2 regions of the Vibrio sp. TBV020 genome follow, and region 1 is predicted to be linked to the other one. Evidence: riboswitches for the same ligand, from Rfam matches in the RefSeq annotation. Region 1 holds a riboswitch; the other holds the start of a gene.
The links. A riboswitch is a leader RNA that binds a small molecule or an ion and turns the genes downstream of it on or off. The one in region 1 is predicted to bind lysine.
Positions count from the first base shown of each region.

Region 2: another riboswitch for lysine. It lies ahead of lysC (lysine-sensitive aspartokinase 3); the one in region 1 lies ahead of AAFX28_RS14605 (Na+/H+ antiporter NhaC family protein).

Region 1 covers NZ_JBEEAQ010000003.1:1,428,454-1,435,342, forward strand. The annotation lists gene mnmA (tRNA 2-thiouridine(34) synthase MnmA) at 1-607, opposite strand, end outside; gene AAFX28_RS14590 (hypothetical protein) at 781-1,050, shown strand; gene AAFX28_RS14595 (inosine/guanosine kinase) at 1,247-2,551, shown strand; gene AAFX28_RS14600 (H-NS family nucleoid-associated regulatory protein) at 2,661-3,068, opposite strand; lysine riboswitch at 3,632-3,813, shown strand; gene AAFX28_RS14605 (Na+/H+ antiporter NhaC family protein) at 3,928-5,529, shown strand; His leader region at 5,706-5,842, shown strand; gene hisG (ATP phosphoribosyltransferase) at 5,896-6,792, shown strand; gene hisD (histidinol dehydrogenase) at 6,798-6,889, shown strand, end outside.
Region 2 covers NZ_JBEEAQ010000003.1:3,138,812-3,145,700, forward strand. The annotation lists gene uvrA (excinuclease ABC subunit UvrA) at 1-856, shown strand, start outside; gene AAFX28_RS22355 (PglL family O-oligosaccharyltransferase) at 925-2,706, shown strand; gene AAFX28_RS22360 (pyridoxal-phosphate-dependent aminotransferase family protein) at 2,759-3,880, opposite strand; lysine riboswitch at 4,102-4,278, shown strand; gene lysC (lysine-sensitive aspartokinase 3) at 4,390-5,742, shown strand; gene pmbA (metalloprotease PmbA) at 5,920-6,889, opposite strand, start outside.

The DNA of each region.
Region 1 (6,889 bases):
AATCTTTTTTCTTCGCAGTGATGAGATCTTGTTCTTCAGCGATACGGCGAACTTCAGGCTTCTCTAGTTCACCAACAGGGAACAGGCTGCGTGCCACTTGCTCACTGCTTAATGTGTATAAGAAGTAACTTTGGTCTTTGTTGCCGTCTAAGCCGCGGAGCATTTTTGCTTTTTCACCTTCAGCTGTAGGGAAAGTTCGGCGTACGTAGTGACCCATAGCAATATAGTCTGCGTCTAGTACTTCATCCGCAAATTCTAAGAAAGCTTTAAATTTGATTTCTTTATTGCAAAGAATATCAGGGTTTGGTGTACGACCCGCTTTATACTCAGCAAGGAAGTATTCAAATACGTTGTCCCAGTATTCCGCAGCAAAGTTAATTGTATGTAGGTGAATGCCTAGCTTGTCACACACTGCTTGTGCGTCGGCCAGATCTTCTGCTGCTGTACAGTACTCTTCATTGTCATCTTCTTCCCAGTTCTTCATGAACAGGCCTTCTACTTGGTAGCCTTGTTGCTTGAGAAGGTAAGCAGAAACCGATGAATCAACACCGCCGGACATGCCAACGATGACTTTCTTTTGACTGTTATCAGTACAGTTGTCAGACATTACTAAACACCACTTAATTTAACTGGACGCAGATTTTATCAGAAAGCGTGCCAGTGGGACAGATCCGAGACTGAAATCACACTTCCAATTTTCACTATATCTGCGGTTTTACGAGTATAGAATGGCTATATATGGCATAGTAAGCGGAATTCAAGTCAATACGAGAAAATAATATGACTGATGAAAATCAGATGATGGGTGAAGAGCAGCTAGTTGAAGTAATTGAAAACCAATTGGCTGATGGAAGCCCTATCAAAACAAAAGAAACGTTGATGCGCCTGATGATGACAGGAACACCTCGTGATGAGGCGGTAGCAATGATGGCATGCGCAGTAGCGATCGAAATATTTGATGTGATGAAGAATGGTAACGAGTTTGACCTAAAACGTTATTCTGAAAATTTAGATTCACTACCTGATCTAAGTTTTATGGAAGGCGAGTAACTTTTATGGTGGATTAATGCAGAGTGTTAATCCGCTTTTTTATTCCTCTTATTTATTACACCTAAAGTTGTTCACAAAATTATTACTCTTGCAAACGTTTGCTATAATTCCACGTGTTGCCGCGCTAATCAGTGCGAGGTAGAATCCGGCTTCTTTTCATCCCTTATTCCGAACTCTTTACTGCAGAAGCATAGCTATGAAATTTCCTGGTCAACGTAAATCTAAGCATTACTTTCCTGTTCATGCCCGTGATCCGCTTGTAAGCCAATCACAAGAAAGCAAAAAAATGTCGCGCACGCATATCATCGGTATTGACCAAACTTTGGTTGATATTGAAGCTAAGGTGAGCAGTGAACTGATCGACAAATACAATCTGAGTAAGGGACATTCTTTAGTTATTGATGATGCGACTGCAGAAGCGTTATACAACGAACTAAAAGAACGTGAGTTGATCACTAATGAATACGCTGGTGGTACGATTGGTAATACGCTTCATAACTACTCAGTATTAGCCGATGACCGTTCTACGTTATTGGGTGTAATGAGCCAAGATATTAAGATCGGCAGCTACGGTTACCGTTATTTATGTAATACGTCGAGCCGTATGGATTTAAACCACCTTCAAGGTGTTGAAGGTGCTATTGGTCGTTGTTTCGCGCTTATTACTGAGGACGGCGAACGTACGTTTGCTATCAGTGAAGGTCAAATGAACCAACTGAAGCCTGAGAGCATCCCAGAGAAAATCTTCAAAAATGCATCAGCGCTTGTTTTGACGGCGTATTTGGTTCGTTGCAAAGAAGGTGACCCAATGCCTGAAGCAACAATGAAGGCTATTGAGTATGCTAAGAAGCATGACGTACCGGTTGTATTGACTCTAGGAACTAAGTTCGTGATTCAAGATGATCCTAAATTCTGGCAAGACTTCTTACGTGACCATGTTTCTGTTGTTGCAATGAATGAAGACGAAGCAGAAGCGCTAACAGGCGAGTCAGAACCACTTGCAGCGTCAGATAAAGCACTAGAATGGGTTGATCTTGTACTATGTACTGCCGGCCCAGTGGGTTTATTTATGGCAGGTTATACAGAAGACTCGGCGAAGCGTGAAACGTCACTACCATTGTTGCCAGGTAGCATTGCTGAGTTCAACCGTTATGAATTTAGTCGCCCAGCATCGAAAGAATTGTGTGACAACCCTATTAAGGTTTATTCACATATTGCTCCATATATGGGTGGACCAGAGAAAATTAAGAATACTAATGGTGCGGGCGATGCAGCGTTATCTGCGTTACTACACGATATGGCAGCGAATAAATACCATAGAGAGAATGTACCGAATTCCAGTAAGCATGCTCACTCTTACTTAACATATTCATCTTTTTCTCAAGTTTGTAAATATTCAAACCGAGCAAGTTATGAGGTGTTGGTTCAACACTCGCCACGTTTATCCCGTGGTTTACCAGAGCGTGAAGATAGCTTAGAAGAAGCGTACTGGGAACGTTAATTTTCAGTTTGAATTAATATTAGCCTCACATTTGTGGGGCTTAATAGTATTTTAGACAATAAAAAAAGCGCCTATTTGGCGCTTTTTACTTTAATACGAATAAGTGTAATTAGATTAGGAAGTCTTCTAGAGACTTACCTGCGTCCAATTGCTCTTGGATTGCAGAAGGTGTACGACCTTGGCCTGTCCAAGTTTTTTCTTCGCCAGTTGCATCTACATATTTGTATTTAGCTGGGCGTGGAGCACGCTTTGACTTTGTCTTAGTTTTTGTTTCGCCAGACAAAGCAGAAATTAGTGCTTCAACATCGATACCATCTTTCGAGATCTGCTCAGCGATTGCAGCAAGTTTCGCTTCTTGCTCTGCAGCTGCCGCACGCTCTTCTTCTTCAGCTTCTTGACGCTCACTAACTACAATAGTGAGTTTCTCTAGTGCTTCTTCTAGTTGTTCAAGTGTTAGTTCACGTGAGAATGCACGCAGACTACGAATGTTTAATAGTGTCTTTGTTAGTTCCGACATTTATTCATCTCTTCATATAAAAGTTGTCGATATATGAATCATAAACTGAGGAATTAAATAATACAATCGGGAAAAGGGAAATTAATAAACTAATTTGCCAATTATTTTAATTAATCACTACTGATAATTAATATTGGTAATAGAAAGTAAAAGTGGAGCTTAGGTGTCACGCTTAATCTTTTGCTTTAGTTTCATATAAAACGTGATCGATATTTATTGGACGAGTTGAACATATATAGGCAGCAATATGTTTAGTATTGTAATTGATAGAGCAATGAAAGGGTTTCTAGACTCGAATGAAGCGGGGGAGACTGCTTTTGCATAAATTGATATGGGACGTTATTCATTACCTAGATTTGTCTCACCCTTCTATGAAGAAGTAGTTAGAAAGAGTATTCAAATGCTCTGGAAACTTAAGCACAGACATCTAGCGATATTTTTAACAATAAAAATGGAATGATATGTTGAAATGGAGCTTGAGATAAGTACAATGGGCGGAACCTAATGCGTAGTGTTGGTTAAATTGTTGTTAAAATGATTTTTCAATAGTTTAAAATTCCATCACTCGCGGTAGAGGCGCGGAATAAATAAGTAATGTTTACTGGGGTGATGCCAATGAGTAAACAGGAAAGGTTATTTCGCCGAAGTGAATGTTCATATCAAAGGCATTCGCTGGGGTTACACTCGAAAGGGGTAACACTGCCATAGTCTATAATTTGTAAAACTATGGAGCGCTACTGTAGGGCTGGGAGAAGCATTCGCTTTCCCATCGCTTCTTTTTGCTTATTTGTTAGGAAATGATTTCCTTCCATAAGTCTGCAGTAGATCTCTAACCATTTATTACTGGTTTTTGAAGATCATGAATTTAATTGATTTTGCATCATCTCCTTTATCTCTTTTGCCGCCTATCGTGGCTTTGAGTCTTGCTATCATTACACGCCGTGTACTTGTTTCACTGGGTGTTGGTATTGTTCTTGGCGCTATCTTGCTGAATGACTACTCATTTGGTAGTGCAATTGGCTACGTCGCTTCAACTGTGTCTAGTGTCTTTATTGAAGACGGTGGCATCAATACCTGGAATATGAGTATTGTTGGCTTCCTATTACTGCTTGGTATGATGACTGCGCTACTGACTTTGTCAGGTGGTACTCGCGCATTTGCTGAGTGGGCTCAAACACGCGTTAAAAGTAAACGTGGGTCGAAACTTCTAGCGGCATTTTTAGGTGTTTTCATCTTTGTCGATGATTACTTCAACAGCTTAGCTGTAGGTGCGATTTCTCGTCCTGTTACAGACCGTTTCTACGTATCACGCGCGAAGCTTGCTTACATCCTTGATTCAACTGCTGCACCTATGTGTGTGATCATGCCAGCTTCTAGTTGGGGTGCTTACATCATGACGATCATCGGCGGTATCTTAGTTTCGCATGGTATTACAGAGTACTCTGCTCTAGGTGCGTATGTTCGCCTTATTCCAATGAACTTCTACGCTATCTTTGCTCTACTAATGGTATTTGCTGTCGCTTGGTTCGGTTTAGATATCGGTAAGATGCGCGAACATGAAATTGCAGCGTCTCGTGGCCACGGGTTTGCGAAAGAGCAGGCGGAAGATTCTGAAGAAGCTCATGAGCTCAATGAAGAGCTTGATATTCAAGAAAGCGAAGGCGGCAAAGTGTCTGACCTTATTCTTCCGATCGTATCTTTGATCGTAGCAACGGTTGCATCAATGCTATACACAGGTGGCCAAGCACTTGCTTCTGATGGTGTAGCTTTCAACCTACTAGGTGCATTTGAAAATACGGATGTTGGTACGTCTTTAATCTACGGTGGTTTAGTAGGTCTTGCTGTTGCTCTATTTACTGTATTCAAGCAGGGCATTGCATTATCTGAGATCTCTCGCACGCTATGGATTGGTGCAAAATCAATGTTTGGCGCAATCTTGATTCTTGTATTTGCTTGGACGATTGGTTCTGTTATCGGTGATATGAACACGGGTAAATACCTATCAACGCTAGCACAAGGCAATATTAACCCACATTGGCTTCCAGTGATTCTGTTCCTACTTTCGGGTCTGATGGCGTTCTCTACAGGTACATCTTGGGGTACGTTTGGCATCATGTTACCGATTGCAGGTGATATGGCAGGTGCAACGGACCTTGCTCTAATGCTACCTATGCTAAGTGCTGTACTTGCGGGCTCAGTATTTGGTGACCATTGTTCACCAATCTCAGATACGACAATTCTTTCGTCAACAGGTGCACGTTGTAACCATATTGATCACGTTGCAACGCAGCTGCCTTATGCGCTTTCTGTTGCAGCTGTTTCATGTATTGGTTTCATTACATTAGGTATGACTGCGTCAATTGGTATTTCGTTTGCAGCTTCTTCTGCAGCATTTGTGGCAGTTTGTGTGCTGCTTTCAGTATTGTCAAAGTCAAAAATGGCAAGCTGTCAGAACGCATAAATACATCATTTGAATAATGATATTTAAGGGAGCTTCGGCTCCCTTTTTATTTGTATATGACAAAATGAAAAAAGTTTAAATAAATGGTTGAAAAATGTTTACACCTTAGTTAGTGTGGATATCAACAAAGCGAAACAGAAGAGCTTATTAAGTATGCGTAATTTAGTCATGAATATTCATCATCACCATCACCCAGTCTAGTCTTTCGGGAGATGCACGCATACCCGGGAGACAGGAAACTCCCGGAGGCTAAAATCGCAAACTACAAGATTTAGAACCCTCGGGAGATACACTCTTCCGAGGGTTTTTTAGTTTTACAGTTTTAAAAAGTTTACGAATTACAAAATCTTGCACAGGGATACAGCAATGCAAACACAACGCCTAAGAATCGCAATTCAAAAGAAAGGTCGCCTTAGTAAAGAGTGCCAAACTCTGCTTAAAAAATGCGGCGTAAAATTCAATATCATGGGTGAGCGTCTGGTTGTGCACTCACTAAATATGCCAATTGATCTACTACTTGTTCGTGATGACGATATTCCAGGTCTAATCATGGATGGGGTGGTTGATTTAGGCTTCATCGGTGAGAATGAGCTAGAAGAGGTTCGTCTTGACCGTAAAGCGCTCGGTGAGCCATCTGATTTTGTACAGCTGCGCCGTCTAGACTTTGGTGGTTGCCGTCTATCAATTGCTATCGACAAAGATGAACAGTACAACGGCCCACAAGATTTAGCGGGTAAACGTATTGCTACCACTTACCCTCAGCTACTGAAAGCTTATATGGATGAGCAAGGTGTACCATTCTCCACTTGTATGCTTACTGGTTCAGTAGAAGTTGCACCTCGTGCGGGTCTTGCTGATGCGATTGCTGACTTGGTGTCGACAGGTGCAACACTAGAAGCCAATGGTCTAAAAGAAGCGGAAATCATCTTTAAATCTAAAGCGACTCTTATTCAACGCACGGGTGAGTTTGATGCAGATAAAACAGCATTAATTGAGAAACTACTAACTCGTATGCAGGGTGTACAACAAGCAAAAGAGTCTAAGTACATCATGCTACACGCACCAACAGACAAACTAGAGCAAATCAAATCTCTACTTCCAGGTGCTGAAGACCCAACAGTACTACCTCTGTCATCAGATAAAGACAAAGTTGCTGTACACCTAGTGAGTACAGAAAACTTGTTCTGGGAAACGATGGAACAACTTAAGGAACTTGGCGCAAGCTCGATTCTGGTTCTTCCAATCGAAAAAATGATGGGGTAGTGACGATGAGAACAGTCGTTTGGCAATCATTAAGTGAGACACAGCAAGATTCGATTCTTGAACGTCCAGCAATCACAGAAGGCGCTAACATTACAGC
Region 2 (6,889 bases), 1.7 Mb from region 1:
TGCTCACACTCAACTAAATGGTGCCACGACAGCAACACCAGCGCCGTATAAAAAAATTAAGGGGCTTGAGCACTTCGATAAAGTTATTGATATCGACCAGAGCCCAATTGGCCGAACACCGCGTTCAAACCCAGCGACATATACGGGAATTTTCACCCCTATCCGAGAATTATTCGCTGGAACACAAGAAGCCCGTTCTCGCGGTTATAAGCCAGGTCGCTTTAGTTTCAACGTTCGCGGTGGCCGCTGTGAAGCCTGTCAGGGCGACGGTGTAATCAAAGTAGAAATGCACTTTTTACCTGATGTTTATGTGCCTTGTGATGTATGTAAAGGAAAGCGTTACAACCGAGAAACACTTGAAGTCCGTTACAAAGGAAAGACCATTGATGAAGTACTTGAGATGACCGTTGAGGATGCTCGCGAGTACTTTGATCCTGTGCCTGTTATTGCACGTAAACTGCAAACTTTAATGGATGTAGGCTTATCTTACATTCGCTTAGGTCAAGCAGCAACGACCCTATCAGGAGGCGAAGCTCAACGAGTAAAACTCGCACGTGAGCTATCCAAACGAGATACAGGAAAGACCTTATACATTCTCGATGAGCCAACCACTGGTTTGCACTTCCACGATATTCAGCAACTGCTGACTGTGCTTCATCGTCTGCGCGACCATGGAAACACGGTTGTTGTTATCGAACACAACCTTGATGTCATCAAAACAGCAGATTGGATTGTCGATCTAGGCCCAGAAGGAGGGCAAGGTGGTGGTGAAATCATTGCAAGCGGAACACCAGAAGATGTGGCGCAAGTCGAAGGCTCACACACTGCTAGGTTCCTCAAACCTATGTTAAAATAGCAATTAATTGTAAGATAAACAGACCAGTGAATACTTCACTGGTCTGTTTTTTTGAGGTGTTGTATTTTATGGCGACTACACATGTAGCAGGGACGGAACTAGAACTCAGAGCACCAAAGCTGCCTCTGATTAAGCCATTCTTAGTCTCAATGGGTATTGTTTATCTACTGGCAATGCACTTTTTTATGCCAAATCCTGGCGGCTCTGGTCTCGCCCTTTCGTTCAACCCTGTCACATGGCTCATACTGAGCTTTTCTATTGCAATTGGCTTGTACCAGCTAGGTACTCAGGGAAAGCTTAGCTACAACAAACTCTCAATCGGTTTGTTTATCTGTTGCGTTATGCTGACTTTGCCAATTCTCTATCATCAAGCTAACCCTACCCTCTCCGCAGGCAAGCTAATTGGCTTATGGACTGGCTACTTACTCTTTGTCGTTTTACAGCAATTTCGATTCAGCAATAAGCAAAAACAACGCCTATTGTGGTTTATTACTATCGCAGTCTTTATCGAGGCGCTATTTGGCTGGATACAATTCTTTGTTTTAGAACCTGGGAATATCTTTGGTTATAACACTGTTAAGAATCGTCCTTACGGTATATTTCAACAACCGAATGTAATGGCAAGCTTCCTTGCTACTGGCCTTGCCCTTTCTGGTTATTTGCTCACTCGCCATCCAACAAAGTATCAGCGCAAAGTCAGTGAGGTAGCTCTACTTTATTTGATGCCAATCGCAACTATTCCACTGCTAATTTTTTTAGCCTCCCGCACGGGTTGGTTGGCAGGGCTACTCTCCGTTGGCCTATTACTTCCATATATCTATCGATTTGCGACCAAAAAACGTTTCTTTGGCTGGTCTCTAGCAATAATTGTAGGAGCACTCATAGGCCTTAGTGCCAACATTGTATCTTCGGATCCTTCACTTGCTGCACAACGAACTAACCTAGAGAGCCCAAGGCAATACACCTTCCCTCAAACACTCGATATGCTGATCGAGAAACCATTTACGGGATATGGCTACGGCCGCTTTGAACCTGAATACATCATCTATACGGCACGACAGCATCAACTTAATGAAGATTATAAGCCTGGCCTAGCATCGATGGATCATCCACACAACGAACTATTGTATTGGGGCGTTGAAGGTGGATTAATCCCATTGGTTGCTATATTCCTTGCAGCAACACTGGTGTTGGTTCGGATCGCTCAAACCGCCCGAGGCACACGCTTAGCATTATTTGCCCTGTTTGTACCTATCGTTCTACATAGCCAACTTGAGTACCCATTTTACCACTCAGCCATTCACTGGATAACGTTTGTCATTTTACTCTACTGGGTTGATCAAAGAACGGTCTCTTATAGGCAAGCCTCGTTAAGCTTCATTTCTCAAACACTATTGAGAGTTTTTAGCTTAGTTATCCCAATCGTGGTGAGTTTCTACATGATCAGCGCCCTACACACCAATTATGTTTTAACTCAATTTGAGCGCTCTCAACCGAAGAACCCTGAATTGCTAGAACAGGTGAGCAACCCCATCGTTTGGAAAGACAGATACGACTGGGACATCTTCAGCACTTACCTCAATATTGGTTTGTATAAACAAGATGCGCAGTTTATTCAGCCTTATGTCGACTGGTCATTAGAGATCATAAAAGATAAGCCACGCCCGGCTTTCTACAACAACTTGATCTTGGCCTACCAAGGGCTTGGGGATACAGCGAAAGCGGAGCAAATTCGCAGTGAAGCGCAATTTCTGTTTCCAAATCGTGACTTCTCTGAGGTGCAGTATATCCCACCGAACATCGATGCTTTAAAAGCTGATAACGAGAAAGAACTGCTTCCTGCTAAATAAAATAATAAAGGCGACCAATCGGTCGCCTTTATTAATTTCTAAAGTCTAAAGCTTATTGTGCTAAAGATTCCTCTAAAGCTCGAAGGCACAAAGCAACATTTTCAGCGCGAGCGCCGTAGCCCATCAAACCAATACGCCAAGCCTTCCCTGCTAACGCTCCTAACCCTGCGCCAATTTCAAGGTTATAGGTATTGAGTAGATGACTACGTACTTTAGCATCATCAATTCCTTCAGGAATATAAATGGCATTCAGTTGAGGAAGACGTGAATTTTCTTCCACAACAAATTCAAAACCAAGCTTTTCAAGACCTTGCTTTAGTTTCTCGTGCATGTCGCGGTGGCGCTGCCAAGCATTCTCTAACCCTTCATTTTTTAAGATCAGTAACGATTCATGCAGTGCATATAGGCTATTCACAGGCGCAGTATGATGGTAGCTACGCTTGCCTTCACCGCTCCAATAACCCAGAACTAAACTTTGGTCGAGGAACCAACTTTGCACTGGTGTAGTACGAGACTGAATTTTCTCAATAGCTGCGGCTGAGAAAGTTACTGGTGATAAACCAGGTACACAAGACAGACACTTTTGACTGCCTGAATAAACCGCATCTAACTGCCATTCATCCACTTTAAGTGGAACACCGCCGAGGGACGTTACTGCATCAACAATGGTTAGCACTTCGTATTGCTTTGCGAGTTGTCCAAGAGCTTGTGCATCGCTGCATGCACCAGTTGAGGTTTCTGCGTGAACAAAAGCCAGTACTTTAGCATCAGGGTTATCTTTTAGAGCTTGCTCAACTTTATCAACCGATACCGGCGCGCCCCACTCATCATCCACCACCACAGCATTGCCACCAGCACGAACGACATTTTCACGCATGCGCTCACCAAACACACCATTGCGACAGACAATCACCTTCTCGCCAGGCTCAACCAGGTTAACAAAGCAAGTTTCCATCCCAGCGCTTCCCGGAGCAGACACCGCAATCGTAAACTCATTTTCGGTCTGAAAAGCGTACTTTAGTAGAGATTTAAGTTCATCCATCATAGCCACAAACAAAGGGTCTAAATGCCCAACTGTAGGACGACTCAAAGCCTGCAATACTTGAGGTGAAATATCAGATGGTCCCGGCCCCATTAAAATGCGGTGTGGAGGAATAAAACTTTGAATCGTCATTGGCAGTTCCTTTTGTATTTTTTCGTTCTATTTATTTTTGCTTAACCACATTAATGCATATTTCATCTGCCAGCAATTAGCCCAAAGTCTTGAGGTCAAACCAGTGTCACAAGTTTGTTAATTTATAAAAAAGATAAAGTTACAAATTCTCGTTGACATGAGTCACAGAAAAACGTTCAATGCAGATTATGTGGTGAATATTTATGCCACATAGCAAATTATTTTGCAGAAGAGGAGCACTACCCAGGTAGGTATGTTGTGGAACCGCAAATCCGATACAGCATATTGAGGGGGAGTAGTGCCGAGGTAGATAAAAGTTGTGGCTTACGTCTATCGGTTGCTAGGGTTGAATCCCTACAACTGTCATCAGCTCAGCCTGATGATGAGCTTCTGAGGTAGACAATTCAAATAAACACCTCTCTTTCGCTCAACTCTCTTCATCAAAGTAAACATTGGATGTTGGTATAGCTACCAAAGTAATTATTTTAGGAAGTCGTGGGAGAAATGCTGTGAGCAGTTTTAATGTAGCTAAATTTGGTGGAACTAGTGTTGCAAACTTTGAAGCAATGAGCCGCTGTGCTGCAATTATAGAAAGCAATCCAAACACAAAGCTGGTCGTGAGTAGCGCATGTTCGGGAGTGACTAACTTATTGGTAGAACTGGCCAATGGTGTTCAAGATCAAACTCGTCGCAGTGAAGTACTAGAGAAACTGGCAGAAATTCACCAAGCCGTACTCAATCAACTGGAAGATGCAAGTCAAGCAGCGAGTGAAGTATCAACCATTCTAGATACAGTCACCAGCCTTGCTGAAGCCGCTTCCATTCAATCGAGCCATAAATTGACCGATCATCTTGTTGCTTGTGGTGAGCTAATGTCCACTCACCTGCTGACTCAGTTAATGAAAGAGCGTGGCATTAATGCTGTTCGATTCGATATTCGTGATGTGCTTCGTACCGACAGTAACTTTGGTAAAGCCGAACCTCTATTGGAGGATATCAGTAGACTCGCACAAGATAAACTTGTACCACAGTGCCAAGAACATGTAGTAATCACTCAAGGTTTTATTGGTTCAGATGAAGAAGGCAATACCACCACTCTTGGTCGTGGCGGCAGTGACTACAGTGCTGCATTGATTGCGGAAGCTGTTGAAGCATCTGGACTAGAGATCTGGACAGACGTTCCTGGTATCTATACAACCGATCCTCGCATCGCATCGAAAGCCTCACCAATTTCAGAAATCAGCTTCAGCGAAGCGTCTGAAATGGCAAACTTCGGCGCAAAAATCCTGCACCCTTCAACACTGCTTCCAGCTCTACGCCACGACATTCCTGTGTTTGTTGGTTCATCAAAAGAACCTGAAAAAGGCGGTACTTGGATTCGCCATCAAGTAGAAAGCTCGCCGCTTTTCCGTGCATTGGCTCTGCGCTGTAACCAAACTATGGTCACACTGCGCAGCGCGAAAATGTTCCACGCTTATGGTTTCTTAGCCAAAGTATTTGAGGTTTTAGCCAAGCATAAAGTTTCGGTAGATTTGATCACGACTTCTGAAATCAGTGTGTCACTGACTCTCGATCAAACAGATACATCAGGCGGTGCACCACAACTTCCTGAAGCGGCGCGCCTCGAGCTTGAAGAGCTATGTACTGTAGAAGTTGAACACAACCTTTGCCTTGTAGCACTAATTGGTAACAATATGAGTGAGAGCAAAGGCTACGCAAAACAAGTCTTTGGTACCCTAGAAGATTTTAACTTGCGTATGATTTGTTACGGAGCAAGCCCACACAACCTTTGCTTCTTAGTTCATGAATCGGTTTCTAAGCAAGCAATTCAGAAACTACATACGGAATTGTTTGAAGGCTAGAAACAAGAAAGGTTGATGCAAGAACATCAACCTTTTCTTTTGTTGTCATTCCCGAGAGGGAGGGACGACCGAGTTGGGAATCTTTTAAAGCGAGTAGAAAACCTTTATAGATTTCCTACTCCTTCCTTCGTCAGTCTATGGAATGACGAAGGAACGAGAAAGTGAAGGTTTTATCCCTTACTCACCAGCAACTTTCATCGACTCAAGCAAAATCGAACCAGTTTGAATCTGCGAGCGAGTTTCAACATCGTTACCCACCGCAACAATCTGATTGAACATATCTTTTAAGTTACTTGCGATAGTAATCTCAGATACAGGATGTTGGATTTCACCATTCTCAACCCAGAAACCAGCAGCACCACGTGAGTAGTCACCCGTAACAATGTTGACACCTTGTCCCATTACTTCTGTCACTAACAGACCAGTGCCAAGCTCTTTTAGCATCTGGTCGAAATTCTGACCTGTCGAATTAACAAACCAGTTATGGATACCACCTGCATGGCCAGTAGGCGCCATATCCATCTTACGAGCCGCATAACTCGTCAGCAGGTAAGTCGCAAGAACACCATCAGTAATGATTTCACGATCTTGAGTAAACACACCTTCACTATCAAATGGACTTGATGCCAAGCCACGCAAAACATGTGGACGCTCAGAGACATTAAACCACTCTGGTAATACCTGCTTACCAAGGTGATCTAATAAAAATGAAGATTTGCGGTATAGGTTACCACCACTGATCGCCATAACCAGATGGCCAAGCAATCCAGTTGCAACGTCGGCTGCAAACATCACTGGGTACTTACCTGTCTTCAGTTTCTGCGCATCCAAACGACTTACGGTTTTTTCAGCAGCTTTTTGTCCAACAACTTCAGGCGTCCAAAGATCATCTTTATGGCGAGCTACTGTGTAACTATAGTCTCGTTCCATTTCGCCATTAGCACCTTGGCCAATCACGCAGCAGCTAGTGCTATGACGGCTTGACGCATAACTCGCGAGTAAGCCATGACTGTTACCATAGACTTTTAAGCCATAGTGGCTGTCGTAGCTAGCGCCGTCACTTTGCTTGATCTTGTCACTGTACGATAGGGCTTGTTGCTCAGCCGCAATCGCCACTTGCGCAGCGTAATCAGGATCTGGCGTATCT